Regions from separate parts of the Pantoea sp. X-Soil-MYKO-1785 genome, predicted to be linked through region 2. Evidence: predicted binding sites of a transcription regulator. Region 2 holds the regulator's gene; the other holds the start of a gene.

Region 1 (3,753 bases), 340 kb from region 2:
CAGTGACAAAAATGCTGCACAACCTGACTGATAAGCGCCCGCGTCGGCTTAATAAATGCGGTATCAATAAATTCGTCCGGCTGGTGCGCCTGATTGATCGAGCCTGGACCCAGTACCAGCGTCGGGCAGAGCTGCTGAATAAACGGCGCTTCGGTGCAGTAGTTCACCACTTCGGTTGGCGTGCCGAGCAGTTTCTCGACCACGCTGACCAGTTCATGGTTCGCCGGACATTCATAGCCGGGAATCGGCGGATGCAGCTCTGCGACCGTCACACGACCAGGCCAGCGCGCACTGACCGGTGCCAGCGCGTCGTTCAGCAGTCCATCCAGATCGCTGAGCGATAAGCCTGGCAACGGCCGGATATCCATATGCAGTTCACAGCAGGCGCAGATGCGGTTAGCCGCATCGCCACCGTGAATATGGCCAAAGTTCATGGTGGGATAAGGAATGGCGAAGCCATCGTGGTGATAGCGCTCTTTCAGCGTATTGCGCAACTGCATCAGATGGGTGATCGATTCATGCATCAGTTCAATCGCGTTAACACCACGCGCCGGATCGCTGGAGTGGCCCGACTTACCTTCAATACGGATCGCGTTTGACAGGTGCCCTTTGTGCGCCCGAACCGGCTTGAGTGAGGTCGGTTCGCCAATGATGGCGCAATCCGGACGCAGCTGCGTCGATTCAGAAAAATATTTAGCGCCGGCCATGGTGGTCTCTTCATCAGCGGTGGCGAGAATGTAGAGCGGCTTGCTCAGCGTTGTCACATCCACATCCCGCAGCGTATCGAGAATAAAGGCGAAGAAGCCTTTCATGTCGGCGGTGCCGAGGCCGTAGAGCTTGTTGTCGTGCTCGGTCAGGGTAAAGGGATCGCGGGTCCAGCGGCCATCGTCGAACGGCACGGTGTCAGTATGACCGGCTAATAACAGCCCGCCTGCGCCGTCACCGGTGCGGGCCAGCATATTAAATTTATGCCGGGTGCCGGGCACCGGCTGCACTTCAACGCTGAAGCCAAGGTCGCGAAACCAGCCAGCCAGCAAATTGATTAAAGTTTCATTACTCTGGTCCAGTGCGGCATCGGTTGCGCTGATTGACGGTGTGGCGATCAACTGGCGGTAGAGTTCGATAAAAGGCGGTAATTTTGTCTTCACTGTTGACGGTCCTTGAGTTAGGATGTATCAATATTCATGCATTAATAGTGAATAAAAATACATTAACGTCGTCTGCATGTGAACCTTAAATCGCTGCAAACGACATTGTGGGCAACGGGGCAAGGCCGCGACCCGGAACGTGTGACTGTAAAAAGGGTTACAGCCTGATGTTGAATACGCTGATCGTGGGTGCCAGTGGTTACGCTGGCGTAGAGCTCGCCACCTTCCTGAATCGCCATCCAGATATCAACATAACCGCTTTAGCGGTTTCGGCGCAAAGTCCCGATGCGGGTAAGCGCTTGTCCGATCTGCATCCGCAGCTGAAAGGGGTGGTGGATCTGCCGCTGCAGCCGTTGAGCCATGCGGCGGAATGGGCAGATAAAGTGGATGCGGTCTTTCTGGCGACGGCCCATGAAGTCAGCCACGATCTGGCACCGGAATTTCTTAAGGCCGGTTGTGTGGTATTCGACCTGTCCGGTGCTTTTCGCGTCAATGACCCGGCGTTTTATACCCGCTTCTACGGCTTCACCCATCAGCATGGCGACTGGCTGGATAAAGCGGTGTATGGCCTGGCGGAATATCAGCATCAGCAGATTAAGCAGGCGCAGCTGGTGGCCGTGCCGGGTTGTTACCCGACGGCGGCCCAGCTGGCGCTGAAACCGCTGGTAGAGGCAGACCTGCTGAATACGGCACAGTGGCCGGTGATCAACGCCACCAGCGGCGTAAGCGGCGCAGGGCGTAAAGCCAGCGTCGGCACCAGCTTCTGCGAAGTCAGCCTGCAGCCTTACGGTCTGTTCAACCATCGTCATCATCCGGAAATCGTGGCGCATCTTGGCACGCCGGTGATCTTCACGCCGCATCTGGGCAACTTCCCGCGCGGCATTCTGGCAACGATAACCTGCCGGTTAAATCCGGGCGTGAGCCGCGAAGACGTGGCGGCAGTGTTCCAGCGCGCGTATCACGATAAGCCACTGGTCCGGCTCTACGAGCAGGGCGTTCCGGCACTGAAAGCGGTGGTGGGCCTGCCTTATTGCGACATTGGTTTCGAGGTCCAGGACGAGCATCTGATTGTGGTGGCCGCCGAAGATAACCTGCTGAAAGGTGCCGCGTCGCAGGCCGTCCAGTGTCTGAACATCCGCTTTGGCTTCCCTGAAACCACGTCACTGACTTAACGGACGAGTAAACCATGACCAATCCATTGATTATCAAGCTGGGCGGTGTGCTGTTAGACAGCGAAGAAGCGCTGGCCCGTCTGTTTGATGCGCTGCTGACCTATCGCAGCGCCCATCAGCGTCCGCTGATTATTGTCCACGGTGGCGGTTGCCTGGTGGATGAGCTGATGAAAAAGCTGGCGCTGCCGGTGAAGAAAAAGAACGGCCTGCGCGTCACGCCAGCCGATCAGATCGACATTATTACCGGTGCGCTGGCCGGCACCGCCAACAAAACCCTGCTGGCGTGGGCGAAAAAAACCGGCATCAACGCGGTTGGCCTCTGTCTTGGCGATGCCGGCATGGTTAACGTCACCCCGTTTGATGAAGAACTGGGCCACGTGGGTCACGCTATGCCGGGTAACCCGGCGCTGATGAAAACCCTGCTGGCCGCCGGTTATATGCCGGTGGTTAGTTCTATCGGGATTACTGATGACGGCGAACTGATGAACGTCAACGCCGATCAGGCTGCGACCGCGCTGGCGTCGACCCTCGGTGCTGATTTAGTCTTGCTGTCGGACGTCAGCGGTATTCTCGACGGCAAAGGTCAGCGAATCGAAGAGATGACCGCCGACAAAGCTGAACAGCTGATCGCCCAGGGGATTATTACCGATGGCATGATTGTGAAGGTGCACGCTGCGCTGGATGCGGCGCGTACGCTGGGCCGCCCGGTGGATATCGCCAGCTGGCGTCACGCTGAGCGGTTGCCTGACCTGTTTAACGGCGTGCCGATTGGCACCCGGATTCTCGCTTAACGACTCTGATTCAAGGATTACGAAATGCAAACGCAAGGCATCAAAAAAATCGTTCTGGCTTACTCCGGTGGTCTTGATACTTCCGCCATCATTCCATGGCTGAAAGAGAACTACGGCGGCTGTGAGGTGGTGGCGTTTGTGGCCGATATCGGTCAGGAGCGCAGCGATCTGGAAGGCGTAGAGAAGAAAGCGCTGCAGTCCGGTGCCTCTGAGTGTCACGTGGTTGATCTGCGCGAAGAGTTCATTAGCGATTACGTTTATCCAGTGCTGCAGACCGGCGCACTGTATGAAGGCACCTATCTGCTGGGCACCTCGATGGCGCGTCCTATTATCGCCAAAGCCCAGGTTGAGCTGGCGCTGAAAGTCGGGGCGGATGCTCTCTGCCACGGCGCAACCGGTAAAGGTAACGATCAGGTGCGTTTCGAAACCACCTACACCGCGCTGGCCCCGCAGCTAAAAGTGGTCGCGCCATGGCGTGAATGGAACCTGCGGTCGCGTGAAGCGCTGCTGGACTACCTGAAAGAGCGCAATATTCCGACCACTGCGTCGCTGGAAAAAATCTACAGCCGCGATGAAAACGCCTGGCACATCTCCACCGAAGGCGGCGTGCTGGAAAGCCCGGCCAATGCACCAAATAAAGAT
Region 2 (3,753 bases):
TACAGCAGGGGATCCAGCTGTTCGAACTGCGTGTGCATGCAGCCGAGATGGGACATCGCATGCCGCTGCGTCACGAACTGCATCAGCTGATTCTGAGCGGATTTGAGCAGCACGGCATCGAGATGCCGTTCCCGCCTTTCCAGATGCGAATGGAAACGCTGGGCAAGAAACTGCCGGCCAGCAACGGGACACCGGCCGCACGCGCCTATAAATCAGGCGGCCTGTAAACGACAACGCCCGGCTAAGCCGGGCGTTGTTGGATTCAGGCGGCGATTACTGCTTCACAAATGCTTCGCCCTGCTCGATATCTTTCTTCAGCGTTTCCAGCATGCCGTTCAGCGCCTGCTGTTCGAAAGCGCTCAGGGTGCCAATCGGCTTGCGTTCGGCAATGCCGTTTTTACCCAGCAGCAGCGGCTGTGAAAAGAAACGCGCATATTCGCCGTCCCCTTCTACGTAAGCACACTCCACCACGTTAGCCTCGCCGTTAAGCGCCCGCACCAGCGACAAGCCGAAGCGAGCCGCAGCCTGCCCCATCGACAGCGTCGCAGAACCGCCACCGGCTTTGGCCTCAACCACTTCGGTTCCGGCATTCTGGATGCGTTTGGTGAGGTCAGCTACTTCCTGCTCGCTAAAGCTGACGCCTGAAACCTGCGACAACAGCGGCAGGATGGTCACGCCGGAATGACCGCCGATAACCGGCACCTCAATCTCGCCAGGCTGTTTGCCTTTCAGCGCCGCGACAAAGGTATTGGCACGAATAATATCCAGCGTGGTGACGCCGAACAGACGATTTTTGTCATAGACGCCGTGTTTTTTCAGGACTTCAGCCGCAATCGCCACCGTAGTATTGACCGGATTGGTGATCACACCGATTAACGCTTTGGGCGCGGTGGTCGCCACCTGGTCAATCAGGTTACGCACAATGCCGGCGTTAACGTTGAACAGGTCGGCGCGGTCCATACCGGGTTTGCGTGCCACACCGGCAGAAATCAGTACCACATCGGCACCCTGCAATGCTGGCGTGGCGTCTTCTCCACTAAATCCCTTGATCGCCACCGCAGTCGGAATATGGCTGAGATCGACGGCAACGCCCGGTGTCACCGGCGCGATGTCATACAGTGAAAGTTCTGAACCTGCGGGAAGCTGGGTTTTGAGTAGAAGTGCGAGCGCCTGGCCTATGCCGCCAGCGGCACCGAGTACGGCAACTTTCATTCTTAACTCCTTATTAAGGTGGGGCAGAGAAGAGCCGGAATTCCATCTGTGTCAGACCTTAATCAACTGCTCAGGTGATGACGCGTATCCGTTGTCAATTCTACGTGTTTTCACACGCGATCGCCGGATTCATAAGTTACTTATCATCTTAATACCTGAATGACCGACAACTTTGCCGTCGGCAGACAGAGAACGGCTACGTGCGTTTTCTGTTACTACACCACCAATAATATAACAACTTTGCAACCTTCGCCTTTCGGCGCTGTGACAGGGGTTTTGGTCTGGGACGATTTCTTTGCTATTATCGCCGCCCGCTAGCCGCCCGAACCCTGCTCATCAATCAACCGATTGCATAAAAATGCATTTAAATGCATAATCACCACTCTGCCGCGGGCGGATGTGCGGTTATTCCCTCTATTTATTGGTAACCTATGCGAAACCCATCGAAACAAGACGATCTGATCAAGGCTTTCAAAGCCTTATTAAAAGAAGAAAAATTCAGTTCCCAGGGCGAAATCGTTCAGGCGCTCCAGGATGAAGGCTTCGAGAACATTAACCAGTCAAAGGTTTCTCGTATGCTGACCAAGTTTGGCGCGGTACGCACCCGTAATGCCAAGATGGAGATGGTTTACTGCTTGCCCGCCGAGCTTGGCGTGCCGACTACCACCAGCCCGTTAAAAAATCTGGTGCTCGACATCGATTACAACGATGCGCTGGTCGTGATTCATACCAGCCCAGGCGCCGCGCAGCTGATTGCGCGCCTGCTTGACTCGCTGGGTAAATCAGAAGGCATCCTCGGCACCATCGCTGGCGATGACACTATCTTTATTACCCGCGCGCGCGACTTTACGGTTAAGCAGCTGCACGGGGCGATTCTTAACCTGTTTGAACAGGAACTCTGATAACGAGGCTGTTGATCGGGCCGCGCGCGACCGGTCAACAGCCCTTTCTGCCCGCCCCTGCCTCTTTTCCGGCCTCATCCTGTTTTAAAACAAATAGTTAGCCCGCACTTCGACCTGCTTTCGTCTTTGAAAATATTGGTCATACCTTTTGGTCTGCTTAACCTTTTGCGGTATTTTACACTGCTTTACATCACTACTCTGGCGTCATTACCCAGATCTAAATCAAAGACCAGTCTGATCGACCAGGGATTTTCGCACAAAAAGATAAATTGGTTTATCTCCCTGTTTTTGCAATAAAAAACGGCGAAAAGGTCATTTTTCCGCCGTTTTTTATAACGTTGAGTTATTAAAAGTAGCCATAAGGATAAAGAATCACAAAAAAACATTATTAGCGGGGTATTAATTTCTTACGTTATTAGTTCTATACTTCTTTTCGTGATGCAAATCACACCAACTAAAAAGATAAAAATTGACGACGAGGAAAAATATATGAACGTAAAAACGACTATCGCCACCCTGAGCATTCTCTCTGCCCTCTCTTTTGGTGCTGTAGCAGCAGAATCTGTCACAGCCGCACAGGCTCAGGATCTGCAACCGGCGGGTACCATTAGCGTCAGCGGCGTTGCGGGCTCACCGATGGAAATTAATCAGCAGTTGAGCGAAAAAGCCGATCAGCAGGGTGCAAAAGCCTACCGCGTGATTGAGGCGTACAACAACGGTAACTATCACGCTACCGCCCGTCTGTACAACTAAGTTCAGCCCAACCCCATATCGCCAGTAGCCCACTTTTTGATGCGCGGTTATGCGCCTCGGTGGGAAACGGCAACACAGTTCAGGAGAGTTGACCATGAAAACCACATTCGCTATTGCCGTACTCGGTCTGGCTTCGCTGTTCTCAGTGGGAGCCAGCGCAGCCAGCCTGGTTTCTAACCAGCAGGCACAGAGCCAGAATCTGCAGCCGATGAATCAGACTATCAGCGTCAGCGGTCGTGACGGAGATCAGACCAATATCCGTCAGGTTCTGTCAGAGAAAGCGGATGCGCAGGGCGCCAGCCACTATCGCATCATCGAAAACAACCAGGATGACACCTATCACGTCACCGCTGAGCTGTATAAATAATTAACCGTTATGACGCCGTGAAAGGCGCCTGAGAGACCAGAGTCGACGACCCGCTTCTTCTTTTCACCGCAGGTTGTTGAACGTATTGAGGAGACGAAAAATGAAAATCAAAACAACCATCGCTACAGTCAGCCTGCTTTCCGTTATGGCGTTCGGTGCATCTGCCGCCCAGCTGGTAACCGGCGAGCAAGCGCAGACTCTGCAGCCTGCGGGCACCGTAACCATCAGCGGTACAGCGGGAGCCCCGATGGATTATCGCGCTGAGCTGTCTCAGAAAGCCGATGAACAGGGTGCCAGCGCTTATAAAGTGATTGAAGCGCGCACCGGTGATAACTATCACTTCACCGCTCAGCTGTATAAATAATTCCTCGTCAGATTCATGACGAACCCTTTGGCCCCGCTCGCCGGGGCCCTTTTTCATCTGACGTTAAAATGCAGCTGGCCTTCCAGCTCCTCTTCCGCTTCATCAAACAGCAGAATCAGCGCGCCATAACGTCGTCGCTGCCCTTTCCCCAGGTT

Evidence for each region. Region 2 encodes ArgR, which controls arginine synthesis, uptake and breakdown. Its sites were predicted from a motif close to ANTGAATAAAAATACANT; they were not measured.
Region 1: argC (N-acetyl-gamma-glutamyl-phosphate reductase) is a predicted target of ArgR. The motif match lies at 1,195-1,212, and genes of this name have one in related genera.

Annotation. Positions count from the first base shown of each region.
Region 1 is NZ_AP036000.1:4,063,107-4,066,859, reverse strand. Features, by position in the region: gene argE (acetylornithine deacetylase) at 1-1,148, opposite strand, end outside; gene argC (N-acetyl-gamma-glutamyl-phosphate reductase) at 1,316-2,320, shown strand; gene argB (acetylglutamate kinase) at 2,335-3,111, shown strand; gene AC6I8D_RS19285 (argininosuccinate synthase) at 3,136-3,753, shown strand, end outside.
Region 2 is NZ_AP036000.1:3,725,265-3,729,017, forward strand. Features, by position in the region: gene mscM (miniconductance mechanosensitive channel MscM) at 1-227, shown strand, start outside; gene mdh (malate dehydrogenase) at 274-1,212, opposite strand; gene argR (transcriptional regulator ArgR) at 1,644-2,114, shown strand; gene yhcN (peroxide/acid stress response protein YhcN) at 2,604-2,867, shown strand; gene AC6I8D_RS17625 (YdgH/BhsA/McbA-like domain containing protein) at 2,962-3,234, shown strand; gene yhcN (peroxide/acid stress response protein YhcN) at 3,335-3,598, shown strand; gene AC6I8D_RS17635 (barstar family protein) at 3,652-3,753, opposite strand, start outside.